Regions from separate parts of the Undibacterium sp. Dicai25W genome, predicted to be linked through region 2. Evidence: predicted binding sites of a transcription regulator. Region 2 holds the regulator's gene; each other region holds the start of a gene.
The links. Region 2 encodes HrcA, which represses chaperone genes, less so after heat shock. Its sites were predicted from a motif close to TTAGCACTCNNNNNNNNNGAGTGCTAA; they were not measured.
Positions count from the first base shown of each region.

Region 1: a site for HrcA is predicted at 1,923-1,949, ahead of rpoH (RNA polymerase sigma factor RpoH). Genes of this name have one in related genera too.
Region 3: a site for HrcA is predicted at 1,753-1,779, ahead of groES (co-chaperone GroES). Genes of this name have one in related genera too.

Region 1 covers NZ_JBMPOQ010000010.1:17,055-21,204, forward strand. The annotation lists gene ftsY (signal recognition particle-docking protein FtsY) at 1-46, shown strand, start outside; gene ACO0KY_RS12515 (cell division ATP-binding protein FtsE) at 77-751, shown strand; gene ACO0KY_RS12520 (cell division protein FtsX) at 775-1,689, shown strand; gene rpoH (RNA polymerase sigma factor RpoH) at 2,019-2,909, shown strand; gene ACO0KY_RS12530 (SCO family protein) at 2,992-3,579, opposite strand; gene cyoE (heme o synthase) at 3,582-4,150, opposite strand, start outside.
Region 2 covers NZ_JBMPOQ010000002.1:249,010-253,159, reverse strand. The annotation lists gene recN (DNA repair protein RecN) at 1-359, opposite strand, end outside; gene ACO0KY_RS04230 (NAD kinase) at 437-1,330, opposite strand; gene ACO0KY_RS04225 (HAD family hydrolase) at 1,405-2,091, shown strand; gene hrcA (heat-inducible transcriptional repressor HrcA) at 2,136-3,155, shown strand; gene ACO0KY_RS04215 (response regulator) at 3,168-3,548, shown strand; gene fur (ferric iron uptake transcriptional regulator) at 3,608-4,039, opposite strand; gene ACO0KY_RS04205 (outer membrane protein assembly factor BamE) at 4,116-4,150, shown strand, end outside.
Region 3 covers NZ_JBMPOQ010000022.1:53,000-57,149, forward strand. The annotation lists gene groL (chaperonin GroEL) at 1-1,336, opposite strand, end outside; gene groES (co-chaperone GroES) at 1,388-1,678, opposite strand; gene ACO0KY_RS17400 (hypothetical protein) at 2,344-2,613, opposite strand; gene ACO0KY_RS17405 (TolC family protein) at 2,640-4,055, shown strand; gene ACO0KY_RS17410 (multicopper oxidase family protein) at 4,122-4,150, shown strand, end outside.

The sequences.
Region 1 (4,150 bases), on a different contig from region 2:
GCAGCCATTTAATGCGCAAGAATTTGTCGACGCTTTGTTCAATTAAATTTAACGATAGTACGGACATTACACCGCCATGATCGAATTCGATAACGTCTCTAAACTGTATGCTGGCGACGCCTGCGCCTTGCGCAATATTTCCCTGACGATACCAGATGGCGAGCTGATATTTTTAGCTGGCCCTTCCGGTGCAGGGAAATCGACTTTATTGAAGATGATTGCTGGCATTGAGAAGCCAACGACTGGTCGGGTGATGGTCAATGGTCAGGATGTGAGCAAGTTGCAAACCAGCAGCTTGCCTTACCTGCGACGTAAGCTAGGCTTGATTTTACAAGATCAAAAGCTACTGAATGATCGCAGCATCTTATCGAATGTGATGTTACCGCTGATCGTGACAGGAGCCGCGGCGCAAGAAGCCGAATCACGCGCCCGCGTCGCTTTAGAAAAAGTAGGGATGCTGGAAAAGGCCAATGCGCTCCCGTTGACTTTGTCTGGTGGTGAACAACAACGCGTTGCGATTGCCCGCGCAATCGTCAACCGTCCTAAAATCATTCTGGCCGACGAACCGACCGCATTTCTTGACCGAGAAAATGCGAACAAGGTACTGAGTGCTTTAAAAGCTTTTCAGAGCGCTGGTGTTACGTGCCTGATTTCCAGCCACGATGAACAGTTTCTGGATCAGGCCAGCCGTGTGATTTATCTGAGCAAAGGCCAGATCACTGATTCCTGGAATTCTTCCATCGCCGCCTGATATCTTATTTCAAGGATAAACCCATGACCATCTGGTTTCGTGAGCATCTGTTTGCATTAAAAAGTGCCTACACCCACTTGCGTGCAGGTACCGGCAATTTTTTATTTAATGTGTTAGTGGTTGCAATTGCACTGGCCTTGCCTATCGCAGGCCTGACATTGATTGAAAACATCAAACCGATTTCTTCACAATTATCCATAGAACCTGAAATCAGTATTTTTGTCAGCCCAGACACAGCGCGTGACAGCGCAACTGCCTTATCGGTACCAATCAAACGCTTGCTCAAAGAAAATGCGATCAATGGCAAACTGGCTTTTATTCCCAAAGAAAAAGCGCTCGCTGCGATGCAAGACTCGTCTAGCCTGGCGGAAGTGTTGTCGACCCTAGGTGGCAATCCACTACCTGACGCCTATATCTTATCGCTATCGAACAACGATGCAGAGAAATTGGACAGCTTGGTTGAAAAATTAAAAGCTTTACAAGATGTTGATGTGGTTCAGGTAGATTCGGCCTGGGTTAAACGTCTGGCGGCTTTAGTGCAAATTTTACAAATGGGTTTGTTGTTCCTGGCAATTACTTTGGGAGTAGTTGTCATAGTGGTGGTTTTTAATGCAACTCGCTTGCAAGTGATTTCACATCAGGCAGAAATCTCCGTCACGCGCTTGTTAGGTGCGACCAATAGCTTCATCCACCGGCCCTATTACTACACAGGTGCCCTGCTCGGCTTACTGGCTGGGGCAGTGGCACTAGGCGCAATTGCGGCGTCCTTGCAGCCTTTAAATCAGGCAATTGCCGATTTTGCCAAACTCTACGCATCGGAATTCCGGCTCACGCCTTTAGGGATTATTCCTAGCCTTGCTTTGCTCGCATTTAGCATGTTTTTAGGGCTATGTGGTGCGTATTTATCGGTTCGCCGACAATTGGCGCGCGCTAGCTAACACCGGATTTTCTCCAAATTCATGCAACTTTTTGGATAAATTGGACTCTTAATATCGTTATTTGTGCTTTCTTGTGCAATATCAAGATCTTTACCCAGTCAGGCACTATCGTTATCTAAGACGGTTTATCCCAGATAAAACACATACAGATAACGAGGATAGACGCAAAAAATCTTTCTGCAAGGCAAATTCATCAGCCTGCCGCACTCAGATTTGAGCATCAATTCCAACTATTAGCACTCTTCTCAAGAGAGTGCTAATATAAGGGCTTATACAGCTAGTTTTTCTATTTTTATTGAAACTGGCAGCAATGAGGAGGAACCATCGCAATGACTTCGACACAACTTATCCCGGCAACAGATAGCAAAGCGCTCGCCCTGGGTTTCAGTGGCACGCTCGGAAATATTGACGCCTATATCTCAGCAGTCAATCGCCTGCCTATGCTCACGCACGAAGAAGAGATCAGTCTCGCCAGCCGCTTACGTGCTGACAATGATCTGGGCGCAGCGCAACAACTGGTTATGTCACATCTGCGTTTAGTTGTTTCTATTGCCCGTGGTTATCTGGGTTACGGTCTGCCACATGCAGATCTCATTCAAGAAGGTAATATCGGTTTGATGAAAGCCGTTAAGCGTTTCGATCCTGATCAGGGCGTACGTCTTGTGTCCTATGCCATGCATTGGATCAAGGCTGAAATGCACGAATACATCTTGAAAAACTGGCGCCTGGTGAAAGTAGCAACGACTAAAGCGCAACGTAAATTGTTCTTCAATCTGCGTAGCCACAAAGAAGGCTTAGAGACGATGTCTCCTAAGCAAATCGATGCGCTGGCAAAAACACTGGATGTCAAACGCGAAGAAGTCATTGAAATGGAAATGCGTTTGTCAGGTCATGACATTGCACTGGATGCGCCGACGGATGACGACGATGAAAAATTCGCACCTATTGCGTATTTAAAAACTGAATCTGACGAACCAACCAAAGTGCTGGAAACTCGCCAGTATGATCGCCTGCAAAGCGAAGGTCTGGAAAGTGCCTTGTCAAAACTGGATGCGCGTTCACGTCACATCATCGAAGCGCGCTGGTTAAAAAATGACGACGGCTCAGGTGCGACACTGCATGAATTGGCTGATGAATATGGCGTTTCTGCAGAACGTATCCGCCAGATTGAAAGCGCAGCATTGAAAAAAATGAAGGGCGCTTTAGCGAATTACGCTTAAGCACTCAACAAATTGCAATCAACAAAAAAGCACTCAGAAATTGAGTGCTTTTTTTTCGACTTCAATAAAGTATTGAAGTAAATTACTTAAGTAGCAATTTCAAATCATGCACGATAGGCTCTATTCCTTGACCAAGGCTTAAGAACAAGCGTATGTGCCCATCCGTGTCAAACACGTAGCTACCAGCCGTATGATCCATGGTGTAGCTGGTCGGCGTCTTGCCAGGGACTTTTTGGTAATAGACTTTAAAATCTTTAGCGATTTTGGCGGTCGCCGCAGCATCACCGTACATACCTAAAAAACGTTGATCAAAATTCGGCACGTAAGACGCCAGCAAAGCCTGCGTATCGCGCTCAGGATCAATGGTGACGAAAATCACCTGCACTTTGTCTGCCTGTTGTCCCAATTGTTGCATCACATTTGCCATCTCTACCATGGTCGTCGGGCAGACATCAGGACACTGGGTATAACCAAAAAACATGATCACCACTTTGCCTTTAAAGTCAGCCAGAGTACGTGCCTTGCCATTGTGATCAGTCAGCGCAAAATCCTTGGCGTAATCGATGCCGATGATGTCGGTGTTTGAAAATTTTTCAGCAGGAGGATTACAAGCCGCTAACAGCGTCAGCAGACCGGTAATCAAAAAACAAGACAGAATTTTTTTTAACATAATCAAAACTTCAGATAGTGATCGACCAACAAAGCGGCAAACAACAAGGACAAATAAATGATCGAGTAAGCAAAGGTTTTACGCGCCAGAATATCGCTGTAATTGCGATACATTTGCCATGCGTACCACAGGAAGATCCCACCCAGCACCACAGCGCTAAACAAATAAATCAAACCACTCATATGTACTGCATACGGCAACATCGTGGTCGCAAACAAAGCAATGGTGTAGAGCCAGATATGCAAGCGTGTTATTTCAGGTCCATGAGTAATCGGCAACATCGGCAACCCCGAACGTGCATAATCGTCACGGCGATACATCGCCAGAGCCCAAAAATGCGGTGGTGTCCAGATAAAGATAATCAATACCAGCAACCAAGCTTGCATAGGCACATCATTGGCAACCGCTGCCCAACCTAAAGCAGGTGGCATCGCACCGGATAAACCGCCAATCACAATATTTTGTGGCGTTGCCGGTTTTAAAATGATCGTATAGATAATGGCATAACCGACAAAGGTCACAAACGTTAGCCACATCGTGAGTGGATTAACCAAGGTGTTGAGTACCCACA
Region 2 (4,150 bases):
CCGAGTTCACGCAATTGGGTAGCGGTGGCTGTAATGCCGTTGATCCATGCCTTTGAACGTCCAGCGTTATCGATGGTACGGCGTAAAATCAATTGTTGTTCAGGGTCACTGAATTCATTGTTTTCCAACCAGTTTGCAACGGCGTCGTTGAGAGAAAATTCTGCGCTGATATCTGCTTTAGCGGCAGATTCGCGCACCATGCTGGCGTCGCCACGACCACCAAGTGCCAAGCTAAGAGCGTCGATCAATATTGATTTTCCGGCACCAGTTTCGCCGGTTAAAACGCTGAAACCAGAGGAAAATTCAAGCTCTAAAACATCAACAATGACAAAATCACGAATAGCGAGCGTGCGCAGCATAGGAGCGGTATTTTAGTTAGAGTAAATGAAATTAAGTAAGCGAACAGCCGATGAGCGGCTATTGTAACAACCTGTGATTAATTGAGTGCACCTTCTACTGAAGGATATTCATTCCAATGTAACTTCTCACGCAAAGTATTGTAGTAATTCCAGTCCTGCGGATGTAAAAAGGTCACTGTATGGGTAGAGCGTTTGACGATAATTCTGTCCTGATGCATCAGACTGGCAAAAGTTTGCATATCGAAATTAACACTGATGTCTCTCCCGGCGGCGATTTCAATCACAATTTCACTGCTATCGGGCAGCACGATAGGGCGGTTGGACAGCGCATGCGGTGCAATCGGAACCATGACGATGCCACTCAGACTAGGGTGTAAAAGTGGCCCACCTGCCGACAATGCGTAAGCAGTAGAACCTGTCGGTGTAGATACGATCAAACCATCCGAACGTTGGTTGTACATAAACAAGTCATCCACTTCCACCCTCAGCTCTACCATGCCTGAGCCTGCACCTCGCGCCACTACGATGTCGTTAAAAGCGACCCCACTGAAAATCTGATTGCCATCGCGCACGACGATCGCTTGCAATAAACTGCGCCGCTCAGACACGTATTTGCCTTCCAGCATTTCGCTAATCACCGGGATCATCCTATCAAGAGGAATATCTGTGATAAATCCGAGTCGCCCCTGGTTGATTCCGATTAAAGGCACGTTGTACGGTGCGAGCTGGCGCGCAATGCCGAGCATAGTGCCATCGCCGCCGACCACAATCGCAGCATCAGCAGTTTTACCGATGTCAGCCACCGACATTGCAGCCAGGTTATCGAGTTGAATATAGCGGGCGGTTTCTTCTTCCAGTACCACTCTGTGACCAGCCTGATCCAGAAAGCGCGCCAGATCGGTCATAGAATCAGTAATGCCGGCAGCATTATATTTACCAACAAGTGCAATCGTTTTAGCCTGTACAGTCATAGAAAATGAAGGGTGACGTGATTCGTCAGATTAGACCATAATTATGAAAAAAATGAACTAACAGAGTGCTCTATATGACAATTAAAGCCGTATTACTCGATTTAGACGACACCTTATGGCCGATCGCACCCGTCATTCAGCATGCGGAAGCCACTTTATACACCTGGATGCAGCAACATGTTCCGAACGTCACTGCGCAGCATGACATCGTTTCTTTGCGATCGTTAAGGCAGGCGTTGGTGACAACTGATCCGCGTTTTTCTTATGACTTATGGGCCTTGCGTCATCAATTATTGCAAAACGTGTTCAGGCAATATGATGAAGATGTTGGCAAAGCGGATCAGGCGATGGCAGTTTTTGCTCACGCGCGCAATCAGGTCAGCCTGTACCCGGACGTGGCGCCGGCATTAGGTGTACTTGGGCAGCGTGTGAAATTGGGGACGATATCGAATGGTTTCGCTGATCTGCAAGCGATAGGATTGGCCGGGCATTTCCATGTATCGGTTGCTGCCCATCAATTTGGGTGCGCCAAACCGGATGCTAGAATATTTCATGCTGCCTGCGATGGATTGGGTCTGGCTCCGTATGAAGTGTTGTATGTAGGCGATGATTTATTGCTTGATGTGCAAGGTGCTCAGCAAGCAGGCCTTAAGGCTGGGTGGATGAACCGACGCAGTCTGGTCAATGACGATCCACGCCATTCTCATGTCAAACCCGACGCAGAATTTAAAGATTTACATGATTTGACACAATGGTTGTGAATTTCGTAGTGTTCAACTTGGCTTAGGTCGCATAAAATAAAAATATGCAACTTGATATCCGCGCCCAAACGTTATTAAAAGCTCTGGTAGAACGCTACATCGCTGACGGTCAGCCTGTAGGTTCCAGAGCATTGTCTAAAATTTCTGGTCTGGAACTGTCTCCAGCGACGATACGCAACGTCATGGCTGATTTAGAGGAACTCGGCTTTGTCGCCAGTCCACATACTTCTGCCGGGCGTGTGCCGACCCCGCGGGGTTATCGCGTTTTTGTCGATGAATTGTTAACTGTGCAAGAAATTGATGAATCCGCATTAAGCTCTCGTCTCCAGCCGGGGTTTTTAACGCAGCCACCGCAAAGAATTATCGCGAACGCGGCACAAATACTGTCTTCGCTGTCGCAATTTGCGGGGGTGGTCATGACGCCGCGTACGGAGTCGATATTTCAGCAGGTAGAATTCCTGCGTTTGTCTGAAAAACGTATTTTGCTGGTCGTCGTTGCTCCTTCGGGGGACGTGCATAACCGACTGTTGTTGACCGATGTGGATTACACGCCAACACAACTGGTGCAGGCAGCTAATTATCTGAACCAGAATTTTGGCGGCTTAAGTTTTGATGAGGCACGCTTGCGTATCAATAGTGAATTGCGGCAGTTGCAGAGTGACATGACCAGTCTCATGCAGGCGGCAGTGGAAGCTGGTAGTGATGCTTTGGCGGAGCAAAACGAAGAAGTTGTTATCTCCGGCGAGCGTAATTTACTCAATGTGCAGGATTTGTCTTCTAATATGAATTCACTGCGCAAATTATTTGACATGTTTGAGCAAAAAAGTGGCTTAATGCAGTTGTTGGATGTATCTAGCAAGGCGACAGGTGTGCAAATTTTCATTGGCGGCGAATCGCAATTGGTGCCTATGGACGAAATGAGTATAGTCACAGCACCGTATGGTGTGAACGGTAAAATTGTCGGCACCCTGGGTGTCATTGGTCCGACTCGTATGGCGTATGAAAGGGTGATCCCTATCGTCGACATTACTGCCAAATTGCTTTCAAATGCGTTGAGTCAGTAGAAAGGTCATATTATGTTGAACAAAAATGTCTCTATTTTGTTGATTGACGATAACGATATTACGCGCGAAGTGCTACGGGTTGTATTGCGGAGCGAGGGGTATAACGTTGTTGGTGAGGCAACGGATGGTGGCACGGGTCTGGATATGGCTTTAAAACTGAGACCCAACATCATTCTGTTGGACGTGGTCATGCCTAAGATTAGTGGTTTGGAAATTTTGCCAAAAATCAAAGAGATGTTGCCAGAAGCGATGGTATTAATGGTGACTGCAAGCAAAGACTCCGAAACTGTTTCGGAGGCCGTGAAAGCGGGAATACATGGCTTTATTCTGAAGCCATTTAATGCGCAAAAAATTCTGGATACGGTCGAAGGTGTTGTGGCAAAAATTAAATAAAAAACTCATTTGTGATTTAAGGGCAGGTGCACCCGCCCTTTTAATACAGGTAGTTCGTCTTAATTGTCTTTGTGCGCACAATTTTCTTTTGTGCAACTACCGTAAATTGCCAGCGAGTGATCGGCAATTTTGAATCCACGTTCTAAAGCGATGGTGTGTTGTCTTTTTTCTATTTCCGCATCAAAAAATTCTTCGACGCGTCCGCAATCAAGGCAAACCAGATGGTCGTGGTGAGAGCCTTCATTTAATTCAAAAATAGCTTTGCCAGTTTCAAAATGATTGCGGTGAAGTAATCCTGCCTGTTCAAATTGCGTCAACACGCGGTAGACCGTCGCCAGACCTACGTCCATGTTTTCATTCAGTAATATCTTATAGACATCTTCTGCGGTCAAATGCCTTACTTTGCTACTTTGAAAGATTTCAAGGATTTTCAGTCGTGGCAAAGTCGCTTTAAGCCCGCTTGCTTTGAGATTTGAAGTGCTGTTTGTCATGTTTTCGGTCAAAAGAATGCTATCTGCTTTATGATATAGGTTTTTAGGGCATATTGCTCAATTACTGAGGGTACCTATGCGATTGTTGTTTTCGAAATTGATTCAAGCACC
Region 3 (4,150 bases), on a different contig from region 2:
CTTTGAGAACCAGTTTGATACCGGCTTCTTGATCAGCATTGTCGCCTTTGATCACGCCAGCAGCTGCACGTGCACGCAACAGAGCAACACCACCGCCAGGAACAACGCCTTCTTCAACCGCTGCACGAGTAGCATGCAACGCATCTTCAACGCGTGCTTTTTTCTCTTTCATTTCAACTTCAGTTGCAGCACCAACTTTGATCACTGCAACGCCGCCTGCCAATTTGGCAACGCGTTCTTGCAGTTTTTCACGGTCGTAGTCAGAGCTTGCTTCTTCGATCTGAGCGCGGATTTGTTTAACACGTGCTTCGATACCGATTGCCTGGCCTGCGCCGTCGATTACTGTGGTGTTTTCTTTGCCGATTTCGATACGTTTAGCTTGACCCAGATCAGCCAGAGTTGCTTTTTCCAGTGTCAGACCAACTTCTTCAGCGATTACTTGGCCGCCAGTCAGGATAGCGATGTCTTCCAACATTGCTTTACGACGGTCACCAAAGCCAGGCGCTTTAACAGCAGCTGTTTTCAGGATGCCACGGATGTTGTTCACAACCAGAGTTGCCAGCGCTTCGCCGTCAACATCTTCAGCGATGATCAACAGTGGGCGACCAGATTTTGCCACTTGTTCCAGAACTGGGAGCAGATCACGGATGTTCGAGATTTTTTTGTCGAACAACAGAACGTATGGGTTTTCCAGGATAACGGATTGTTTTTCTGGGTTATTGATGAAGTATGGTGACAAGTAGCCACGGTCAAACTGCATACCTTCAACGATGTCGAGTTCGTTGTCGAGAGATTTACCGTCTTCAACTGTGATCACGCCTTCTTTACCTACTTTGTCCATGGCACGGGCGATGATATCGCCGATGTTTTGGTCAGAGTTAGCAGAGATAGAACCAACTTGAGCGATCTCTTTGTTGGTTGTTGTTGGCTTGGACAGAGTTTTGATTTCTGCAACGATAGCTACAACTGCTTTGTCGATACCGCGTTTCAAGTCTGTTGGGTTGAAACCAGCTGCAACGTATTTGAAGCCTTCGCGAACGATAGCTTGTGCCAATACTGTTGCTGTTGTTGTACCGTCACCAGCGTTGTCAGAAGTACGGGAAGCGACTTCTTTCACGAGCTGCGCGCCCATGTTTTCCAGTTTGTCTTTGAGTTCGATTTCTTTAGCGACTGACACGCCGTCTTTAGTCACTGTTGGCGCGCCGAAAGAGCGTTCCAGAACAACGTTACGGCCTTTAGGGCCCAGTGTTACTTTAACTGCGTTAGCCAGAATATTTACGCCATTAACGATTTTCGCACGTGCGTCATCGCCAAAAATTACTTGTTTAGCTGCCATGTTATTTTCTCCGGAATCTTGAGGATTTCTAACTACTTAGGAATACAGGAATTATTTCTGTACGATCGCGAAGATGTCTTCTTCACGCATAACTAACACTTCATTGCCGTCAACTTTGACAGATTGGCCAGAGTATTTGCCGAACAATACGCGATCGCCAACTTTGACTTCGAGTGCGCGCACAGTGCCGTTATCCAATTGTTTACCTGTACCAACGGCTAATACTTCACCTTGATCTGGTTTTTCTGCTGCCGCGTCAGGCAGAACGATACCGGATGCAGTTTTTGTTTCTTGATCCAGACGTTTAACGATCAGACGATCGTGCAGGGGACGAAGGTTCATACAAGCTCCTTTAAATTTGCGAGTAATTACGAGGGAATACTATTGAATTCAATTTAAGCTGGGGAAAGACTTTGTTAGCACTCTCTCCCAACGAGTGCTAATTATATGGGCGGGGTGCTGGTATTTCAAGGACAAAAACGATAAGAATTTTTTTAATCCTTATAAAACAGTTACTTAGATGATTTTGACCGGGACGTGATTTCGGTTCAGAATTGGAATTATTTAAAAAGCTTCACTTTTCCACAATCAACAAATAAGGAACTTGACTCAGCACTTACGAAAAATACCCGTGCAAATATTGCCAAAAAGACATTGAAAGTGTGTTGCATTTTGAAAAACTACTGGCAGTGGTGAGTATTTTGAGTATTTAGCTCAAATGTGATAAGTTCCGCCTATGAAACGATTTTCATTGCGCTCATTGACGATATATTTGTTGCTGATAATGCTACCTTTGCAAGGGTTTGCAGTCAGTAGCATGTCGTTATGTGGACAGGTTTCGTATCCGTCAGTATCCGTAGCATCGATGTCACCGTGCAAACAGCACCGGCAGATCTCGCTTAGCTCGCAAGGTGTTGAAAACGACGTTAAAAAAATTTCTTCAAATCAACTTGATTTACATGGCCATTGCAAAGCGAATTCAGCTTGTTGCAGTGGGCTTGCTTTGCTCACTTCAGTTGGCCTGACGATACCGTCAGATTTTTCTCCTGTTGCATATAATAGTTATCCCCCATCATTTTCTTCTTTGGTGTCTGGCACACCGGAACGTCCCCCCAAATCTTTGCTTTCCTGATGACGCGATCCCGCTTTTTAGCGGATTCTTTTTTGAGTTTATGATTTAAATGCTTTTTGCTGTAAGGATGGGTAACAGATCCTTCTTTGCTCTTGCATAGGCATTTAATTTGCCCAGAATATTGACGGGAATGATATGCCGCCATTTTTTTCACTTAGTACGCGTTCATTGATGAGCGCCTCAGTTATAGTTTTCACCTTATCAGCTTGCGGCAGCTTTGATGCGCAGAATGCAATCTTGAAGGTGAATGAGACGATTCCGGCTTTCACTGGAGGTCGCCTTGAAATGGTTGGAGGGAGCCAGCAATTTCGTATCCAAGAAGCCAAAACAAAAGATTTATTGACGCAAAGTCGTGAGCAAGGTTTGTCGCAAAATGATGCGGTTCACATCGCACTGGTCAATAATCCGGCTTTACAGGGATTGCTGGCACGACATGCTGCAAACGGCGCTATTGCTGCGCAGAGCGGGCAGATTGCCAATCCTTTATTGACACTGGAAAGTATTCGTCGCGGCGATGCTTCAGATCTTTCGCGTATGATTAGTTTTAGCTTAGTTGATTTGTTGAGCTTATCGCAAAGACAGAATCTGGCGCAGAGTAAGATCAGTGAAGGGCAATTGCAAATGAGTATCGAGGTGGTAAATCGTATTACTCAAGTACGTAAGGCATGGGTTGATGCGGTCGCTGCGAAACAAAGTTTTATTTACGCAAATCAGGTCAACGATGTGGCGCAATCGAGCGCGACGTTAGCGAAACAGATGCGTGATGCCGGAAATTTCAGTAAGTTGCAAGCGGCAAGGCAGCAGGCTTTTTATGCAGATGCTTTTATGCAATTTAAAGCGGCACAACAGCGTGAGGTCAGTAGTCGCGAGAATTTAATCCGCCTACTTGGTTTGACAGATGAGCAAAAGCAAATGCTCCATTTGCCAGAGCGTTTGCCAAACTTACCTACAGCGCCTATCGATGCAGAAAAAATCAAAGACGCTGCAAATGCAGAGCGATTGGACATACGACTTGCAAAAATTCATTTGGAATATGCGGCCAAGCGGCAAGGTTTAACCTCCTTGACTAGTTGGACTGATGTGCAGCTAAGTGTGGCGCGTGAAACTGGTTCGGGCAGCTCCGGCACACGCGGTGACGTTAATAGTCTCAGCGATGCGGGCGCAAAACGCACTACACAGATCAGCTTTAGTTTGCCATTATTTGATCAAGGACAGTTGCAACGCGATTCGATGAACGCCAATACACGCGCCGCCAGTTTTGAATTGGAAAGTGTGATGCGCAACGCGGCCTCAACATTGAGAGAATCGTATTCTGCTTATCTGACTAGCTATGACATTGCTCAGCATTACCACACGGATGTTTTGGTTTTGCATGAACAAATTTTGCGTGAAAACCAATTGCGCTACAACGGCATGTTGGTCAGTGTTTTTGAGTTGCTGGATGACGCGCGTACGCAAGTCCATGGCGTGATCGCTGCTATTCAGGCGGAACAAGATTTTTGGTTAGCGGACGCAGCTTTGCAAGCGGAAATTATTGGTGCGCCACATATTACGAGCGGCCAGGATTCAAGGAATATAAATGAGTGAGTCCCACATCTTATTTCAACACATCTGTGCAATGTGTCGCTCAAAATTTTCCCAAGAGTAAAAACCATGAATTCCAGAAGATATTTTTTAAAGGC